Regions from separate parts of the Streptomyces sp. NPDC007189 genome, predicted to be linked through region 1. Evidence: riboswitches for the same ligand, from Rfam matches in the RefSeq annotation. Region 1 holds a riboswitch; each other region holds the start of a gene.
What was found. Region 1 has a riboswitch for S-adenosylmethionine ahead of thrC (threonine synthase). Riboswitches for the same ligand answer to the same signal wherever they lie in the genome.
Positions count from the first base shown of each region.

Region 2: linked by a shared signal. The riboswitch ahead of AB0950_RS29735 (putative leader peptide) and the one ahead of thrC (threonine synthase) in region 1 are both predicted to bind S-adenosylmethionine.
Region 3: linked by a shared signal. The riboswitch ahead of AB0950_RS16125 (aminotransferase class V-fold PLP-dependent enzyme) and the one ahead of thrC (threonine synthase) in region 1 are both predicted to bind S-adenosylmethionine.

Region 1 covers NZ_JBEYEY010000013.1:151,252-157,766, forward strand. Annotated here, with positions in the region: gene groL (chaperonin GroEL) at 1-410, opposite strand, end outside; gene AB0950_RS25670 (cold-shock protein) at 739-945, opposite strand; gene AB0950_RS25675 (ubiquitin-like small modifier protein 1) at 1,378-1,653, opposite strand; gene thrC (threonine synthase) at 1,749-3,032, opposite strand; SAM riboswitch class I at 3,051-3,206, opposite strand; gene AB0950_RS25685 (glucosyl-3-phosphoglycerate synthase) at 3,368-4,312, shown strand; gene AB0950_RS25690 (trehalose-6-phosphate synthase) at 4,386-5,828, shown strand; gene otsB (trehalose-phosphatase) at 5,816-6,515, opposite strand, start outside.
Region 2 covers NZ_JBEYEY010000016.1:180,879-187,393, forward strand. Annotated here, with positions in the region: gene AB0950_RS29715 (ABC transporter ATP-binding protein) at 1-163, opposite strand, end outside; gene AB0950_RS29720 (ABC transporter permease) at 160-1,074, opposite strand; gene AB0950_RS29725 (ABC transporter permease) at 1,071-2,030, opposite strand; gene AB0950_RS29730 (ABC transporter substrate-binding protein) at 2,034-3,653, opposite strand; gene AB0950_RS29735 (putative leader peptide) at 3,867-3,983, opposite strand; SAM riboswitch class IV at 4,019-4,132, opposite strand; gene AB0950_RS29740 (hypothetical protein) at 4,207-5,049, opposite strand; gene AB0950_RS29745 (2-hydroxyacid dehydrogenase) at 5,246-6,196, opposite strand; gene AB0950_RS29750 (MFS transporter) at 6,270-6,515, shown strand, end outside.
Region 3 covers NZ_JBEYEY010000006.1:423,533-430,047, forward strand. Annotated here, with positions in the region: gene AB0950_RS16105 (NYN domain-containing protein) at 1-999, opposite strand, end outside; gene AB0950_RS16110 (hypothetical protein) at 1,038-1,277, opposite strand; gene AB0950_RS16115 (rhomboid family intramembrane serine protease) at 1,443-2,186, shown strand; gene AB0950_RS16120 (Lrp/AsnC ligand binding domain-containing protein) at 2,183-2,464, shown strand; gene AB0950_RS16125 (aminotransferase class V-fold PLP-dependent enzyme) at 2,506-3,867, opposite strand; SAM riboswitch class IV at 4,024-4,140, opposite strand; gene trpD (anthranilate phosphoribosyltransferase) at 4,219-5,283, opposite strand; gene AB0950_RS16135 (cytochrome bc complex cytochrome b subunit) at 5,410-6,515, opposite strand, start outside.

The DNA.
Region 1 (6,515 bases):
ACGTCCTTCGCCTGCTCCAGCAGGGCGGCGGAGACGGCCTCGACGGCCTTCTCGATACCGCGCTTCAGAGCCATCGGGTTGGCGCCGGCGGCGACGTTGCGCAGGCCTTCCTTGACCAGGGCCTGGGCGAGGACGGTCGCCGTGGTCGTACCGTCACCGGCGACGTCGTCCGTCTTCTTGGCGACTTCCTTGACCAGCTCGGCGCCGATCTTCTCGTACGGGTCCTCGAGCTCGATCTCCTTGGCGATGGAGACACCGTCGTTGGTGATCGTGGGGGCGCCCCACTTCTTCTCGAGGACGACGTTGCGGCCCTTGGGGCCGAGCGTCACCTTCACGGCGTCCGCGAGCTGGTTCATGCCGCGCTCGAGGCCGCGCCGCGCCTCCTCGTCGAACGCGATGATCTTGGCCATGTGAAGTGGTCCCTCCAGGACTGGGGGTGATTCCTTCGGACCGCGCCCGCGCCCGCGACGGACGGCTCGCCGGCCTCGTGGTTCCTTGCCCCACCCGGCCTGCGGGCCTCACCGACCCGGTCCTTCACTGTCACTCTCACCTTCAGAGTGCTAACGCCAATGATTAGCACTCGGCCCCCCCGAGTGCAAGCGCCCCGCGGGTGCCGGAGGTCGCGCTCAGCCGCGCGCGAACAGGGGCGCGCCGGGCATGACGAAGGGCCCGCACCCCGGGAGGTGCGGGCCCTTCGACGATGAAACAGAAGAACGTCGCTGTCAGCCGACGCGTGCTTCAGCTGGTCGCCAGCCGGACCATGTCCGCCTGCGGGCCCTTCTGGCCCTGCGAGATCTCGAAGTCGACCCGCTGCCCCTCTTCCAGGGTGCGGTAACCGTCCATCTGGATCGCGCTGTAGTGGACGAAAACATCCGCACCACCGTCGACCGCGATGAAGCCGTACCCCTTCTCCGCGTTGAACCACTTGACGGTGCCCTGAGCCATGCCTAACTCCCCTATTACTGGCCCTTGCACAGATCCACACTTCGCGGACCCGGGTCAGACCTCACCCCCCAACGGTCGGGGGCGTGCGCCGGAACGCGTCGACCGCGGCTGAATGTATCTGTCCAACTGCCGTCTGCAACAGGTCAATCGGACGAGAATTCTGGAAGGCAACGGTCCGGAATGTGGTGAGAATTCGTCCGACTTCAGGGCAAGTCGGGCTCCACAAAGCATTACAAAAGCCGCATAAAGCCCGCATACTTTGGCTACTTCTTGTCGGGCGTGCGGCATGAATGCAAGGCTCCCGACCTGTCGGACCGGGAGCGCGTTCCCCAACTCTACCGCGCTCAATCACATGGAATTGCCCCCTCCGCTTCTCTTGCGGAGGGGGCAATTCCATGAACAACGAGTAACGGCAGTTACCCAAGGTAATGATCAGCCGCCGGCGACCGCCGGAATGATGGAGACACCGGCGCCGTCCGGGGTCGCCGTCTCAAGGCCCTGCTCGAAGCGGACGTCGTCGTCGTTGACGTAGACGTTGACGAACCGGCGCAGCTTGCCCTGGTCGTCCAGGACGCGCGCGGCGATGCCGGTGTGGTTCTTCTCCAGGTCCTCGATGACCTCGGCGAGGGTGGCGCCCTCGGCGGTCACCTCGGCCTGGCCGCCGGTGTAGGTGCGCAGGATGGTGGGGATGCGAACGGTGACGCTCATCTATGACCTCCGGTCAGCTCATCGCCCTCAGGGGCGCGGGGGACTGCGCGACCAGCCCCCACCGGCCCGCAGACGAAATCGATGGGCCGAAGCCCCTACGCAAGCCCCGCCTCCCGGAAAGAGTCCAGGGTGGGACGGATCGTCACGGTGAGCCCCGTGCCGGCCACCGCGTCCAGCGTCTTCAGGCCGTCGCCGGTGTTGAGGACCACCGTGGTCTTCGTCGGGTCCAGGACGCCGTCCTTGAGCAGCTTGCGGGTGACGCCGACGGTCACGCCGCCCGCCGTCTCCGCGAAGATGCCCTCGGTGCGGGCCAGCAGCTTGATGGCGTCGACGACTTCCTCGTCCGTGACGTCCTCCACGGCGCCGCCGGTGCGGCGCGCGATGTCCAGGACGTACGGCCCGTCGGCCGGGTTGCCGATGGCGAGGGACTTGGCGATGGTGTTCGGCTTCTGGGGCCGTACGACGTCGTGCCCGGCCTTGAAGGCGGTGGACACCGGCGAGCAGCCCTCGGCCTGGGCGCCGAAGATCTTGTACGGCTTGTCCTCGACCAGACCGAGCTTGATCAGCTCCTGCAGACCCTTGTCGATCTTGGTGAGCTGGGAGCCGGAGGCGATCGGGACGACGATCTGGTCGGGCAGCCGCCAGCCGAGCTGCTCGCAGATCTCGTACGCCAGCGTCTTGGAGCCCTCCGCGTAGTACGGCCGCAGGTTGACGTTGACGAAGCCCCAGCCCTCGCCGGCCGGGTCGCCGATCAGCTCGGAGCAGAAGCGGTTCACGTCGTCGTAGTTGCCCTCGATGCCGACGAGGTCGCCGCCGTAGATCGCGGCCATGACGACCTTGCCCTGCTCCAGGTCGTGCGGGATGAACACGCAGGAGCGGAAGCCGGCCCGGGCGGCGGCGGCGCCGACGGCGCCGGCGAGGTTGCCGGTGGAGGAGCAGGACAGGGTGGTGAAGCCGAAGGCGCGCGCGGCCTCCAGGGCCTGGGCGACGACCCGGTCCTTGAAGGAGTGGGTCGGGTTGCCGGAGTCGTCCTTGACGAACAGGCCGCCGCTGACGCCCAGTTCACGGGCGAGGTTGTCGGCCTTGACGAGCTTGGTCCAGCCCGGGTTCAGGTTGGGCTTGTCGGCCACGTCGGCCGGGACGGGCAGCAGCGGGGCGTAGCGCCAGATGTTCGCGGGGCCGGACTCGATGCGGCGGCGCAGCTCTTCGGTGTCGTAGGCGGAGAAGTCGTAGGCGATCTCCAGCGGGCCGAAACACTCCTCGCAGGCGAAGACCGGGCCGAGCGGGACGCGGTGACCGCACTCGCGACAGCTCAGGGCCGCGGCGGGACCGAGATCGACGGTGGAACTGCTGGAGCTTGCAACTGTCTGCACAGCCATGTGAGGCGAGGCCCTTTCTCCTCATCTTCCTCACGACGCATCTCGCCGTGAGACGGATTTGGCACCTTCCCTAGCCGGGAGCCTCGCGGAGCGATCAGCAGTGATCTACGAGAACCGACTGGAGGGTTGCCGGGGCTTCATCGGGCCGTGTCCCTCTGCCCCTCTGGATGAGCGGTATGCGGTTGTGGACGCACGCTGACCCCCGACATGCGATGGTCATCGGCGTTGTTCAAGACTGTAACCGAAGGCCAGGACAGTTGAGATAGTCGTCCGAACCGCGAGATGGATCACACGGTGCCGCCCGTGCGATCACGAACAGTGAGGAGCCGCAGACCGTGCTGGAAGAAGTCGAGCACTGGCTGGCCACCCGCTCCTGGTCCGTGGCCGATCGCCCGCTCCACCGCATCCTGTCGGCCAAGCAGCGCACGGGCCAGACGATCAGCGTCGTGCTGCCCGCGCTCAACGAGGAGGAGACGGTCGGCGACATCGTCACGGTCATCCGCCGCGACCTCGTGGAACGGGTCCCGCTCGTCGACGAGATCGTCGTCGTCGACTCCGGCTCCACCGACCGCACCTCCCAGGTCGCCGCCGCCGCGGGCGCCCGGGTCGTTCACCGGGACGAGATCCTGCCGCGCATTCCCGCCGTCCCCGGAAAGGGTGAGGTGCTGTGGCGCTCCCTGCTGGTGACCGGCGGCGACATCATCTGCTTCATCGACGCGGACCTCAGGGACTTCTCCGCCGACTTCGTCTCCGGGATCGTCGGCCCGCTGCTCACGGACCCCGGAGTGGACCTGGTCAAGGGCATGTACGACCGCCCGCTCGCCGGGAGCGCCGGACAGGGCGGCCGGGTCACCGAGCTGATGGCCCGCCCGCTGCTGAACATGCACTGGCCGCAGCTCGCCGGGTTCGTGCAGCCGCTGGGCGGCGAGTACGCGGCCCGGCGCAGCCTGCTGGAGCAGCTGCCGTTCCCCGTCGGGTACGGCGTGGAGCTGGGCATGCTGGTGGACGCCCTGCACCTGGTCGGCCTCGACGCGCTGGCCCAGGTGGACGTGGGCGTGCGCAAGCACCGCCACCAGGACGGCCAGGCCCTCGGCCGGATGGCCGCCGCGATCTACCGCACGGCCCAGCTCAGGCTGGCCCGCGGCCACCTGGTCCGGCCCTCCCTCACCCAGTTCGAGCGGGGCGAGGACGGCTTCGAGCCGCGCACCTACTCGGTGGACACCGAGGAGCGGCCGCCGATGGTGGAGATCGCGGAGTACGCGGAACGCAAGGTGGCGTGAACGTTCGTATACGGCGGCGCGCCGGGCAGGGCCGTACGTTTGAGCGTTTCCGGGCGGGGCTAGGTTGAGGACCATGGCTTCCACGGATGCTGCTGCCAAGAAAGCTCAGGTGCTGGTCGCGTCCAACCGCGGCCCGGTTTCGTACACGGTGGACGAGGGCGGTGCGCTGCGCGCCAAGCGGGGCGGCGGCGGGCTGGTCTCGGGACTGTCGGCCATCGGCTCGGACGCGGACTCGCTGTGGGTGTGCGCGGCGCTGGGCGACGGCGACCGCGAGGCCGTACGGCGGGCCGGTGGCGGGCTGCTGCCGGCCGAGGACAGCGGCGGGCAGCGGGTGCGGATGCTGGACATCGACGCGCGCGTGCACGCGGACGCCTACAACGGCATCGCCAACTCGGTGCTGTGGTTCGTGCACCACATGCTGTACCAGACCCCGCTGGAGCCGGTCTTCGACGCGGAGTTCCGCCGGCAGTGGGCGTCGTACGAGACCTACAACCGCGCGTTCGCCGAGGCGCTGGCCGAGGAGGCGGCCGGGGGCGCGGCCGTCCTCGTCCAGGACTACCACCTGTGCCTGGTGCCGGGGATGCTGCGCGAGCTGCGCCCCGACCTGCGGATCGGGCACTTCTCGCACACGCCGTGGGCGCCGCCCGAGTACTTCCGGCTGCTCCCGGACGACATCCGCGAGCAGCTGATGACGGGCATGCTCGGCGCCGACCGGGTGGCGTTCCTGACACAGCGCTGGGCGGACGCGTTCCGGGACTGCGCGCAGACGGTCCTGCAGTCCGGGATGCCCGCGGACACGCGCATCGGCGTGCACGGTCTGGGCGCGGACGGGGACTTCCTGCGCAAGCGGGCGCACGAGCCGGACGTCGAGGAACGGATCACCGCGCTGCGCGAGGAGATCGGCGAGGGCCGCCGGACCGTCGTCCGCGTCGACCGCACCGAGCTGTCCAAGAACATCGTGCGCGGCCTGCTGGCCTACCGGCAGCTGCTGGAGGAGCACCCCGAGTGGCGGGAGCGGGTGGTGCACGTCGCGTTCGCGTATCCGTCGCGGCAGGACCTCGCCGTGTACCGGGACTACACGGCCGCGGTGCAGCGGGTGGCCGAGGAGATCAACTCCGCGTACGGCACGCCCGCCTGGACCCCGGTGGTGCTGCACGTCAAGGACGACTTCGCGCGCTCGCTGGCCGCGTACCGGCTCGCCGACGTGGCCCTCGTCAACCCCATCCGGGACGGCATGAACCTGGTCGCCAAGGAGGTGCCGGTCGTCTCCGACCAGGGCTGCGCGCTGGTGCTGTCCCGGGAGGCGGGGGCGTACGAGGAGCTGGGCCCGCACGCGTTCGCGGTCAACCCCTACGACGTGCTGGAGACCGCGCGGGCGCTGCACGAGGCGCTGAGCCTGCCGGACGCCGAGCGGGCGGAGCGGTCGAAACGGCTGGCCGACGCGGCCACCGCGCTGCCGCCCGCCCGGTGGTTCCTGGACCAGCTGCGGGCGCTTCAGGAGCTTCAGCCGAGCTGAGCCGCGAGCGACCGCAGCAGCTGTACGACGCCGGCCGGGCCGTCGACCACCACGTCGGCCCGTTCCGCCAGTTCCGCGACCTCCGCGCTGCCGCTGCACACCAGCAGGCCGGGGACGCCGTCGGAGCGGAGCTTGTCGACGGCGGCGAAGGCCGGCAGGTCGCCGAGGTCGTCACCGGCGTAGACCACGCACTCGGCGCCGGTCCTGCGGACGTGGTCGGCGAGCGCCACGCCCTTGTCCATGCCCGGCGGGCGCAGCTCCAGGACCATGCGGCCCGGTTCCACGATCAGACCGTGCCGGGCGGCGAGGTCGGTGAGGGGGCCGCGCAGCGCCTCGAACGCGGCCTGCGGGTCGGCGGCGCGGCGGGTGTGCACCGCGACCGCCCGGCCCTTCTCCTCGATCCAGGTGCCGGGCCAGGCGCCCGCGCGGTCCAGGACGCCCGGGAGTTCGGCGCGGGTCGCCGCGACGCCGGGGTGCGGGGCCGGGGCGGTGACGGTGCCGGTGACCGCGTCCCAGCGTTCGGCGCCGTAGTGGCCGAGGACGGTCAGGTGCTCCAGGCCGGGGACGCCGGCGAAGCCGCCGTAGCGGACGGCGACGCCGGCGGGGCGGCCGGTGATCACCGCGATGGAGGCGACCTTCGGCGCGAGGGCCGCGAGTGCGGGTACGGCTTCCGGGTGGGCGCGGGCC
Region 2 (6,515 bases), on a different contig from region 1:
CGGACTCGCCGACCACCGCGGTCACCTGCCCCGGCCACACGTCGAGGTCGACTCCGCGGACGGCCGCGACGGCGCCGCCCCGGGTGCGGTACGACACGGACAGGCCGCGTACGTGCAAGACAGGTGTGGTCACGTCTTCACCGGTTTCGGATGCGTCGTTCATGGCTGCCGGGACCATTCGCCGTCCAGGGCCCGCGCGATGCGGTTGGTGGCCAGGACGGTCGCGGCGATCGCCAGTCCGGGCAGCGCGGTCAGCCACCAGGCGTTGGCGAGGTAGTTGCGGCCGTCGGAGATCAGCGTGCCCCACTCCGGGGCCGGCGGAGGCGCCCCGTAGCCGAGGAAGCTCAGCGCCGACACGGCCAGGATGGAGGCGCCGAAGTCGAGGGTGGCCAGCACGATCACCGGGCCCGCGGCGCCCGGCAGCACATGCCGGCCCAGCACCGAGTACCAGCGCGCCCCGCTCGCGCGCGAGGCCTCCACGAAGACCGCCTGCCGCACCCGGAGGACCTCCGAGCGCGCCACCCGGGCGAAACCGGCGACACTGGCGATGCCGACCGCGACCGCCACCTTCACCGTCCCGTAGCCCAGCGCGGTGACGAGCGCCAGGGACAGAAACAGCGCCGGGATCGACAGCAGTACGTCGACGAAGCGCATCAGCACGTCGTCCACCCAGCGGCCCACGAACCCGGCGACCACCCCGAGCAGGCCGCCGACCACGAACGCGACCAGCACCGCGATCAGCGTGGCCTGCAACGACAGTTGGGCGCCGTGGACGACACGGGAGAACACGTCGCGGCCCAGCTCGTCGGTGCCGAACCAGTGCGCGCCGCTCGGGCCGCGGAAGTTCTGTGAGGGAACGCCCTTGAGCGGATCCTGCGAGGTGAACAGCCCCGGCCGGAACGAGGCCAGCACGACCAGGACGAGCACGAGGACCGACAGCAGCAGGCCGGGGCGGCGTACGAGGAACCGCAGCACCCGCCGTACGTCGATGCGGCGGCCCGGCTCCGGGCCGGTGACCGCCTCGACCGGCCGGGCGAGGCCGAGGGCGGTGTCGTCGACAAGGCTCTGACTCATGCGAAGCTCGCCCTTCTGTCCGAGGAGACCGCGATCCGCGGGTCCAGCAGCGGATAGACGAGGTCGACAAGGAGGTTCGTGGCCACGAAGATCAGGGCTCCGAACACCACCACCCCTTGGACCAGCGGAATGTCCTGGGCCGTGACCGCAGCGGCGGTCACCCGGCCCAGCCCGTCACGGGAGAACACCGTCTCGACCACCACGGACCCGGCGATCAGCTGCCCGACCAGCAGGCCGACGACCGTGAGCGCGGGCAGAGAGGCGTTGCGCAGCGCGTGCCGCAGATGCACGCGCCACCGGCCGGCCCCCTTGGCCCGTGCCGTCTCCACATACGCCTGGTCGAGCGCGGTGAGCAGGCTCTTGGCGAGTACCTGGGCGATCTGCGCGCCGGTCGGGACCGCCAGCGTCACGGCCGGCAGGACCAGGCCGCGCAGCCCGTCGTTGCCGAACGCCGGGAACCAGCGCAGCCGGAAGGAGAACGTCTCCACGAGCAGCAGTCCCACCCAGAACGTCGGGACGGACACGCCCAGCGGAGGCAGCGACAGCAGCAGGTGCCGCAGCGACCGCCGCGCCGTGCAGGTCGCCAGGACCGCCAGTCCGCCGCCGAGGAGCACGGCGAGCAGCAGCGCCGCACCGGTCAGCTCAAGTGTCTGCGGCAGGGCGTCGGCCAGCGTCGAGGACACCGGCCGGCCGGTGGACACCGAGTCGCCGAAGTCCCCGCGGACCGCACGGCCCAGATACTCGGCGTACTGCACCAGCACCGGCTTGTCGAAGCCGTACTCGTGCCGCAGGGCCGCGAGCTGCGCCGGATCGACCTGCCCCGAGTCCATGCCGGCGCCGGCCATGGCGGTGACCGGGTCACCGGGCAGGCAGTCCAGCACCAGGAACGACACCGTGTACGCCGCCCACAGCACGCCGACCGCCTGCGCGAGCCGTTTGATCACATAGCGGCGCATGCGTCAGCCGATCCAGGTGTCGTGGAGCTGGACACGGCTGGAGGCGTCGAAGTCGAGGTGGTGCACCTTCTTCGACACACCCAGCTGGGTCTGCAGCTCGACCACCGGCGCGTAGTAGGCGTTGCGCACGATCAACCGCTGTGCCTGGGCCACCAGTTGCCTGCGCTTGGCCGCGTCGAGGCTCGCGGCCTGCTCGGTCAGCGCCGTGTCGAGGGCGCTTGCGGGCAGGCGGTAGAAGTTGGCCAGCTTGGTGGAGAAGGAGCTGCGCAGGATGTCCGGGTCGGCGCGGGTCACGTTCCCCCACACCGCGTCGAAGTCACCCGACTGGAGCGTCGCGGAGAACTGCGTGACCTGGAGCTGCTTGAGGACCACGTCGACGCCGACGGCCTTGAGCTGCTGCTGGACCAGCTCCAGCGCGGGCTGGTTGGTGGCCGCGTTGGGGAACCAGGTGACGGTCAGGCGCAGCTTCTTGCCGCCCTTGGTGCGGATGCCGTCACTGCCCGTCTTCCAGCCGGCCGAATCGAGCAGGGACTTGGCCTTGGCCGGGACGAAGGCCAGGTCGGAGGCGAGGTCGGTGTAGTCCGGCGTGGTGTGCGCGAGGACGCTGGTCGCGGCCCGGGTACCGGTCGGGAACACGGTGCCGGCGATCTGCTGCCGGTCGACGGCGAACCGGATCGCCTGGCGCACGCTGGCGTCCTTCAGGAGCGGCCGGGCGTTGTTGAAGCCCAGACCGAACACCACGCCGGGGTTGGCCCGTCGCTGGAGGGTGACCAGACCGCCCCCGAGCGCGGCCTCGTTGGCCCTGCCCACGTTGCTGATCGCGTCCACCTGGCCGGACTGCAGACCGCCGGTGCGCACGCCCGCCTCCGGTACGACCTTGAACACCAGCCTGTCCAGATAGGCCTCGCCCTTCTTGGACCACAGCGCCGAACCCCAGTCGTACCCGGTCCGCTTGGCCAGGGTGATCGACTGGTTCTGCACATACTGCTTCAGCACGAAGGGCCCTGACCCGATGACCCCGCCGCTGCACTTCTGCTGCGGGGTCTTCTTCACGCTCGCCGACGCCTCGATGCCCAGCGAGTGGGTCGAAGTGGCCTGGAGAAACTGGGCGTTGGGCTCCTTGAAGGTCACCTTGACGGTGAGCGGGTCGAGCACGGTGGTGCTCTTGACACCACTGAGATAGCCCTCGGCGAGGGTCCCCAGGGCGCCGAGCCGCGGCACGGCGTCGAAGTTGTCCTTGACCACCTGAGCGGTCAGCTTCGACCCGTCGCTGAAGGTGACACCGGACCTCAGATGGAAGGTGAACGCCGTCGCGTCGGAGCTGACGTCCCAGCTCTTCGCCAGCCACGGCACGATCTTTCCGGTCCTGGGGTCCTGGTCGGTCAGGGAGTCCACGATCTGGCGCGCCGAGTAGATGGTCTCGTTGCTTCCGGCCTGCTGGGGATCCACGCAGCCGGCGTCCGAGCTCACCGCGAAGGTGAGGGTGCCGCCGGACTTCGCCCGGCCGGCGCCGGGAGCGGAACCACCGCCGCCCGATCCGCAGGCGGTCAACAGGACGCTCGTGGTCACCAGGGCGGTCAGTGCCGCCCAACGGGAGGACCTGACATGGGGAAGTGCTGTCACGGAGGGTTTCTCCTACTCGTGTCACCAGCCGCGGGGTGCCGTACGAGACACGCCGCGCAGGGGTGTGCGGCCCCGGCCGGCGCGACGCCGGCGGCGGGGACGCTGTGCAGACAGGGATCAGGTGGAGACGGGCATCAGGTGGAGACAGGGATCAGGCGCAGAAAGGTGCGGCGACGAACGGCGCCGGACTGCGACCAGCGGCGGGACGGCCCCTCAGGCCTGACAGAGACAGCTGGTCGAGCGCTTCAGATCGATGTGACGGCGACGCGAGAGCCGGGAGAACACCGTGGCGTCGGCCGGACGGGCAGTGAGGTCACCACCGTGCCGCATACCAGTCCTCCCACGGGTCCGGCCCCGGTCATGGGGCCACGCGCTTGCGGAGATCGCCGGTGATCCCGCCGGGCTTTCACCTGGAGCACCCCACCGCGCGGGAGGGTTGCCGGTCAGCCAGCCAGGGCTTGACGCTGACACTCAATGCCATGCGTGATCGTACGGAGCGCTCTCGTCGTACGTCAATGCCGGAGCCGGGAGCCTGCGGGAGGCTTGGCCGCAACTAGCCGAGTTTCCGCAGCACTTCGGCGATGTTGGCTCGGTAGGTGTGCAGTGCCCGAAGTCCGGCGGTGTAGCGGTCGCGATGGCGGGCGATGTCCGCTGCCTGCTTCCGGGCCTGTACGGCGTGCCAGATCTCGGCCGTGTGGTGGCGGCGCTTGCAGGTGACGTCCGCGACGGCGGTGGCCCGCTCCCGCTGCGTGTGCCGGGTGTTGCCGCTGTTGTCGCGCTGCCAGGCGTGGTCCGTGTACGCGGCGCCGGGGTCCGGGTAGCGGGCGAATCCCTGCGCCGCCACACAGCGGGACCACTGGTCCCAGGCCGCGCGCAGGCGCGGGTCACGCTTGACCGCCTTGTCGACCTCGATGGCCCGCCTGCCCGCGTAGAGCCAGTCCCGCTTGACGTCTATGCCGTGCGTCAACCGCCGCTCCGCCTCGGCGTTGCAGGCGGGCCAGTCCGCGTACTCGGCATCGGTCATGCGGCGGCCGGTCGGCCGGGGGACCGGATGCTGTGCGGGGTCCCAGCCGTAGCCCCAGCGGCGGGCGGCGTCCAGATCGAGGACGCCGTAATCCGTGCCGACCGCGACGGCGACGAAGGGGTCCGTGGGGTAACGGGGGTCGAGCGGGAAGTCCGGGTGGCCGCGGTCCGCCATGCACTGCCGGACCAGCAGGGCCGATGCCCGCTGGGACCGCTGGTAGTCCTGCGACGTGTACGCGTAGCGGTCGGCCGGCAGGGGGCCGAGGTCCGAGGCCGTGCGTACGAGCCCCGGACGTTCCGGGCCGGAGGCGCAGAACGCCACCACCACTGTCACCGCCGCCGCGGCACCCAGCCGCCACCCCCGTCGCGCCATGGCCAGGGATGTTAGCGGGTGGCGCGCACGCGGTCGGCGGCGGCCCGCACAGACGTGATGTCACCGCCGCGTCCGACCGGCCCCCCGCGCGCCGGGGACGCGAAGGGGGAGGCCGGGCGAGGCCTTCGTCATCGCCGACGGACCCACGCGCGCACGGACGGCCAGGCATGCACGGCGACTGCGGGAGGAGGACCGCTCAGTCCCGGCTGATCGGGTGCAGCAGGGGCCGTCCGGTGGCGAAGCGGTGGACCTGCTCGACGATCAGGCGCTCGGCGCGCGGGCGGAACGCGGCGGAGCCGCCCCCGACATGCGGGGTCACGAGAACTCCGGGCGTGTGGCGCAGGGGGTGGCCGGCGGGCAGCGGTTCGGGGTCGACGACGTCGAGGGCGGCCCGGAGCCGCTTGCGGGCGGTCTCGGCGAGCAGGGCTTCGGTGTCCAGCGTGCGGCCCCGCCCGATGTTGACCACCAGGGCACCGTCGGGCAGTGCCGCGAGTTCCTCGGCGCCGAAGAGACCCACGGTGCCGGGATTTTCCGGCAGGACGAGTACGACGATGTCGGTCCGGGGGAGCAGGCCGGGCAGGTCGGCGACGGCGTGGACGCCCTCGTCGGGCCGTGGCCGCCGGGCGACGCGGGTGACGTGGGCCTCGCAGGCGAGCAGGCGCCGTTCCAGGGCCGCGCCGATGGAGCCGTAGCCCACGATCGTCACGCGCGCATCGGCGAGGGAGCGCGTGAAGTGCGGCTCCCAGCGGTCGGCGTGCTGGTCGGCGACCCACTGCGGCAGGTCGCGCTGCGCGGCCAGGATCAGGGCCAGGGCGTGTTCGGCGGCGGAGGCGTCGTGCAGCCCCCGTCCGTTGTGCAGGCCGACCCCGGCGGGCAGATGGGGCAGGAGCTTCTCGACGCCCGCGCTGAGCGACTGCACCGCGCGCAGCCGCGGGAGCCGGGGCAGGAGGCGTATCGCGTCGGGCACGGCGTACGGCATGACCCACAGGCCGATCCCGTCGAGCACGTCCTGGCCCGGCTCGCTGTGCGGCGTCACGCCGTCCCAGACGTGCACCTCCACACCGGGCGGCCAGGGTCCGTACCGGCGGTCCAGATCGGGCCAGGGAAGCAGCACACCGGTGGCGGTCTGGTGAACGGCTCTGGTCATCGGGCTCTCCTTCTTCTACCGTGTTTCCGTCCAGTGAAACATTTTCCACCTCACGGAAAACAGGGGGTCAGGGATGACAGCGACGTCTCCTGCCACCGAGACCGCCACGAGCGGGTCGGGCCCCGGGTTCTGGCGGTCCGCCCGCGCCCGGTACCTCATGCCGGTCGCGTTCGTCACGTACTCGCTCGCCTATCTCGACAAGTCCAACTACGCGATCGCGTCCGCCGGTGGCATGGCCGACGACCTGCGGCTGTCCGCCGGTACCGACTCCCTCATCGCCGCGTCGTTCTTCCTCGGCTACTTCTTCTTCCAGATACCG
Region 3 (6,515 bases), on a different contig from region 1:
GTAGCCGTCGACCACCAGATGCGCCTGCGGCAGCGCGAGCAGCTGGTCGAGGATCGCCGGGTCGTGCTCCGACAGGGCGCGCGCCGCGATGTCCTTGGGGGTCATACGGCCCGGTTCGACGGCGTCCACGGTCTCGGCGGGGCGCACGGACACCGGGGGCAGGGCGAGTTCACGCCGCAGGCCCTGGGTGGCGTCCAGCAGGGTGTCGAGCAGCAGCCGTACCCGCATGTCCTCCACGCTGCGGCCCTCGCGGGCGGCGCGGCGGGTGGCCTCCAGCGCGGCCTCGGCCTCGCCCAGCCGGGCCTTGAGCCGGCGGGCCTCGCTCTCGGCGGCCGACATCCGGGTGTGCGCCTCGGCGCGCAGGGCGTCCATCTCGCCCTGGGCCTTGCGCAGGGCGGCCTCGCCGCGCTTGACGTCGCTGAGGGCGGCCCGGAGTTTGCGGTGAAGCGATTCGGCTTCCTTCTTCGCCGACTCCAGCTCCGCGCGCAGCCGTTCGGTCTCGGCGCGGGTGTGCTCGCGGGCATGGGCCAGCTCGGCGCGCAGCCGGTCCAGTTCGGCCCGGGTCTCCTCGTCGGCGCGCTCGGCGTCCGCGCGCTGGGCCTCCTCGCCGGCCGCGGTGACCAGCTTCACCCAGCCCGCCGGGCGCAGTACGTAGGCCGCGGCCGCCACGTCGAGCGGGTCCGCGGCCGGGGGCGGGCAGCCGGAGTCGAGGGCGCCGGTCAGTTCCGGCTGCGCCTCTCTGAGCTTCTCGCCGATCCGCTGCCGGAACAGCGCGTCGGTCTCCAGCGCCGCCGCCATCGCGTTCCCGGCGAACTTCGCCCGGCGGGTGGGGGTGAACCGGGCGTACTGCCTCAGCTGGGCGGGCAGTTCCGACAGGGTCAGGCCGCCGAAGCCGTCCGAGACGATCTGCACGACCCGGTGGCGCACGCCCTCGGGCAGCGGACGGTCAAGCACCTCAGCGGTGCCGTCGCCCGGCCCCCCGCCTGTGGTCTCCGCCATCCGTCACACCCCACTACTTCCCTGCCCGGGGCCGCTCCTCAGGAGCCGGCACCCGGCCTGTCCACGAGTTCCACCTGGTCCACCGCGTTGCACCAGCGGCAGCGCACCGACTCGATGGTCTCACTGACGACCTCGCGCTCCTCCACGGTCGGCTCCCCCGCCAGATCGAGGTGGACGTACTCGACGACCTTCGAGGAACGCGTCACGTCGAACCGGGTGAGGTTGCCGCACAGGGTGCAGCGCCATCGGGTCGTCGCGGTCGGCAGGGGAACCGTCATCGTCGCTGTCCGCTTCCTTCTCGTCATCGCTCGTGCTGGCCGCACGCGCCGCCGGCCGACGCGTGTGGCCGTAACCCTACGGCCTGGCGGCGACTCGCCGCTGATCCGTCCACGGCGGCGAGGCGGTCTGTCAGCGTGCGTCCCGTTACGTCATGCTCTGTATTCATGATCAGCCAGTGGAGTACGGCGGCCGGCAGGGTTCTCCGAGCGGTCCGGAGCACCTCGGCGCCCATGACGTACGGCCTCATCGCCCTGTGCTGTCTGCTCTTCGTCCTGGGCCCGGCCTCCGGGCTCACCCCCGGATACGGCTCCGGGGAGGCCCTGCTCGGCGCGCAGCGGGCGTACTTCGCGCGCTGGGGCGTGGTGCCGGCCGAGCTGTTCGCCAGGCCGGTGCGCGACGCCCTGACCCCGGCCACGGCCCTGTTCGTGCACGGAAACTGGGTGCATCTGCTCGGCAACATGCTCTTCCTCTTCGTCTTCGGCACGATGACCGAGGAACGGATGGGCCGGGTCGAGTTCACCCTGTTCTACGTCGGCTGCGGCTACCTGGCCCTGCTGGGCTACGCGGCCGCCAACGCCGCCTCCGGGCAGTCGCTGGTCGGCGCCTCCGGGGCGATCTCGGCGGTCCTCGGAGCGTTCCTCTACCTGTTCCCCCGCGCGCGTGTGACCAGTCTCCTGCCGTTCCTGTTCTTCCTGCCGCTCCGCTTCCCCGCGTGGGTCGTGCTGCCGTTCTGGGCGGCGCTGCAGTGGGCGGCGGCGGGGCGCGCGTCCGACGGCCCCGGGGTGGCCTATCTGGCGCACGTGGTCGGCTTCGGCCTCGGCTTCGGCTACGCGTGGGTGCGCTACGGCCGTGGGACTAGAGTGAAAGCCGCCCCTGCTCAGGCCCTCGAGGGAGAGAACCAGCCGTGATCACCGCGATCGTTCTGATCAAGACCAGTGTCGACCGGATCCCCGAGATCGCGGAGGAGATCGCCGCTCTGGAGAGCGTCAGCGAGGTCTTCTCGGTCACCGGCACCTACGACCTGATCGCCATGGTCCGGGTGCGCCGGCACGACGACCTGGCCGACGTCATCCCCGGCCGGATCAGCAAGATCCCCGGCGTCGAGGCCACGGACACGCACGTCGCGTTCCGGACGTACTCCCAGCACGACCTCGAGGCGGCGTTCGCGATCGGCCTGGACAACTGATCGTTTCGACCAGCTGCCCAGGCGGGTGCGGGGCGCGCTGATCAGACCGCCGGGACGCAGCGGCCGTCCTCCGTGCGGTACGTCCACTTCGCACCCTCGGTCACGAGTTCCTTCACGGCGGTGACGAAGCGGTCCACGTGCTCGTCGGGCGTGCCGGCGCCGAAGCTGACGCGGATGGCGTTGAGGGACTTCTCGCCCGGCGCGGCCTCGGGGGCGCCGCACTCGCCCTGGGCCTGCGGGTCGCTGCCGAGGAGGGTGCGGACCAGGGGGTGGGCGCAGAAGAGGCCGTCGCGCACGCCGATGCCGTACTCGGCGGAGAGCGCGGCGGCGAAGTGGGAGCTGTTCCAGCCCTCGACGACGAAGGAGATGACGCCGACGCGCGGGGCGTCGTCGCCGAACAGGGACAGGATCCGCACCTGCGGGACCTCGGCGAGACCCTCGCGGACCCTGGCGATCAGGTGCTGCTCGCGGGCGACCAGGTTCTCCCAGCCGGCCTCGGTGAGGGCCTTGCAGGCCGACGCGATGGAGTAGGCGCCGATGACATTCGGGGAGCCCGCCTCGTGCCGGGCGGCGCTGTCGTGCCACTCCACGTCCACGCCGCCGTCCTGACGCCGGGTCACCTTGCGGCTGGCGCCGCCGCCGGCGAGGTAGGGCTCGGCCGCGCGCAGCCAGTCGGCGCGGCCGGCCAGGACGCCGGAGCCGAAGGGGGCGTACAGCTTGTGCCCGGAGAAGGCGACCCAGTCGACGTCCAGGTCGCGGACGTTCACCGGGTGGTGCGGGGCCAGCTGGGCGGCGTCGAGGACGATCCGGGCGCCGTGCGCGTGGGCGGCGGCGGCCAGTTCGCGCACCGGCCACAGCTCGCCGGTGACGTTGGAGGCGCCGGTGACGCAGACCAGGGCCGGGCCGTAGGGGTCGCGGTCGGCGAGGGCCCGCTCCAGGGTCGTGACGGCCTGCTGGGGGGTGCGCGGGGCGTCGAGGTAGGTCACCCGCGCGTCCTGCCAGGGCAGCAGGGAGGCGTGGTGCTCGGTCTCGAAGACGAAGACCTGGCATCCGGCGGGCAGCGCACGGGCCAGCAGGTTCAGCGAGTCGGTGGTGGAACGGGTGAAGACCACCTGGTCGTCGGCGCGGCAGCCGAGGAACTCGGCGACGGTCCTGCGGGCGTTCTCGAACAGGTCGGTGGACAGCTGGGAGAGGTAGCCGGCGCCGCGGTGGACGCTGCCGTAGTACGGCGCGTAGGCGGCCACGTCGTCCCAGACGCGCTGCAGGGCGGGGGCGCTGGCCGCGTAGTCGAGGGCCGCGTAGGTGACCTCGCCGCCGGTGACGAGCGGGACGGTGACATCCCTGCCCAGAACGGGCAGCGGGGCACAAACGGACTGGTCGGCGGCAGCGGTGAAGACGGACATGGGTGAACTCCCGTGAGACATACGCCTCGAGGGCGCAGGAAGATGAGAAGAGGGGTGTGCGGAGGCGGGGCTCGGCGGCCCTATCGCATTCGCTGGCTCACGGAAGGCTCCCTCGATGACCAGGACCCCTGGTCCCGCGCTCAGCAGCGCGCGAGGGGTCCGCGCTTGCCGTAGACCTCGCTGCCTACGGCCTGGTCCTCACCCGGGGCACCCCGCCACGGACGGAGGGTTGCCGGACAGCCGGCCGGGGCCTGATGGCTGTCACTCATGACCTGGTACGGGAACTTAAGGGAAAAGATCGCCGCCCCGCAACCCGTGTCCGGATCGCGGGACGACGACCTCCGGTGACCGCTAGGCGTTGCTGGCCGCCACCCAGCGCTCCAGCGTGCGCTTCGCCGCACCCGAGTCGATGGACTCGGCGGCCCGGGCCATGCCGGCCCGCAGCTGGTCGGCGAGCGGGGCGTCCGTCGGGTGCAGGGCCGCGAGGGCCGCCGCCGAGTTCAGCAGCACCGCGTCCCGCACCGGGCCCTTCTCGCCGTCCAGCAGGCGCCGCGCCACCTCCGCGTTGTACGAGGCGTCCGCGCCGCGCAGGGCCTCCACGGGGACGAGGTCGAGTCCGACGTCCCTGGGGTCAAAGGACTCCTCGGCGACCTTGCCGTCCCGGACCACCCAGACCCGCGAGGTGGCGGTCGTGGTCAGCTCGTCCAGGCCGTCGTCGCCGCGGAACACCAGGGCGGAGTTGCCGCGCTCGGCGAGGACCCCGGCCACGATGGGCGCCATCCGGGGATCGGCGACGCCGACGGCCTGGGACCGGACCTGCGCGGGGTTGGTCAGCGGGCCGAGGACGTTGAAGGTGGTGCGGATGCCCAACTGGCCGCGCGCCGGGGCGACATGACGCAGGGACGGGTGGAACCTCACCGCGAAGCAGATGGTGATGCCGGCTTCTTCGGCCACCTCGGCGACCCGCTGCGGGGTCAGGTTCAGATTGATCCCGAGCTTCTCCAGCACGTCGGAGGACCCGGAGGCGGAGGACGCGGCGCGGTTGCCGTGCTTGACGACCTTGGCGCCCGTGCCCGCCACGACGATCGACGACATCGTGGAGATGTTCACCGTCTTGGCGCCGTCGCCGCCGGTGCCGACGATGTCGACGGCCGGCCCCGGCACCTCGATCACATTGGCGTGCGCGTACATCGTGCGGACGAGCCCGGTGATCTCCTCCACCGTCTCGCCCTTGGCCCGCAGGGCCACCATGAACCCGGCGATCTGCGCGTCGGTCGCCTCGCCGCGCATGATCAGGTCCATCGCCCACGCCGTGTCGTCGGCGGACAGGTCCTGGCCGTCCAGCAGGCCGTTCAGCAGGGCGGGCCAGGAACGGCCCGCCGCGGTGTCGCCTCCAGCGGGGGTCACAGCGCTCATCAGCCGCTCCTGGGTGTCGTACACGAAATCAGTGGTGGATTCCCACCCTATCCACCCCAGGACACGGCGAAGGGCCCCGTCCGTAAGCCGGACGGGGCCCTTCTGCGTGGCGTGGCGACGCGGGGATCAGTGGTGGCCGTGGCCGCTCGTGATCTCCTTGTACTCCTCGACGGTCGGCTTCGGGATCTGGTTGTTCTCGCCGTAGTAGGCGTTGGACAGCTTCGCCCGCAGCTTCTCGCCGGCGCCCACCTTGCGCTCGACGCCGTTCTCGTCGACCGTCGGGCCGATCTCGGCCGGCTTGTACTGCTGGTGCGCGGTGAGGGTGTGCAGCTGCTCCTGGCTGAGCGGCTCGTGCACCTCGATGAACTCACCGTGCGGCAGCCGCTTGATGATGCCGGTCTCGCGGCCGTGCAGCACCTTCTCGCGGTCGCGCCGCTGCAGACCCAGGCAGATCCGCTTGGTGACGAGGAACGCGATGACCGGGCCGACGAAGAAGCCGATCCGGACGAACCAGGTCACGGCGTTGATCGACAGGTGGAAGTGCGTGGCCCACAGGTCGTTGCCACCGCCGACCAGCAGAAGCAGGTACAGCGTCATCCACGCGACACCGAGGCCGGTGCGGGTCGGGGCGTTGCGCGGGCGGTCCAGGATGTGGTGCTCGCGCTTGTCCCCGGTGACCCAGGACTCGATGAACGGGTAGACCGCGATCGCCGCCAGGACCAGCGGGAAGATCACCAGCGGGATGAACACGCCCAGGACGAGCGTGTGACCCCAGAAGTTGATCTCCCAGCCCGGCATGAAGCGGATCAGGCCCTCGGAGAAGCCCATGTACCAGTCGGGCTGGGCGCCGGTGGACACCTGGTCCGGACGGTAGGGGCCCATGGCCCAGATCGGGTTGATCTGGGCGACCGCCGCGATGGCCGCGATGACACCGAAGACCAGGAAGAAGAAGCCTCCGGCCTTGGCCATGTAGACCGGCAGCAGCGGCATGCCGACGACGTTGTTGTTGCTCTTGCCCGGACCCGCGAACTGCGTGTGCTTGTGGTAGAAGACCAGGATCAGGTGGCCCACCATCAGGCCGAGCATGATGCCCGGCAGCAGCAGGATGTGGATCGAGTAGAACCGGGCGACGAAGTCGTGGCCGGGGAACTGACCGCCGAAGAGGAAGTACGACAGGTACGTGCCGACGATCGGCACGGACAGGATCGCGCCCTCCATGAAGCGGACACCGG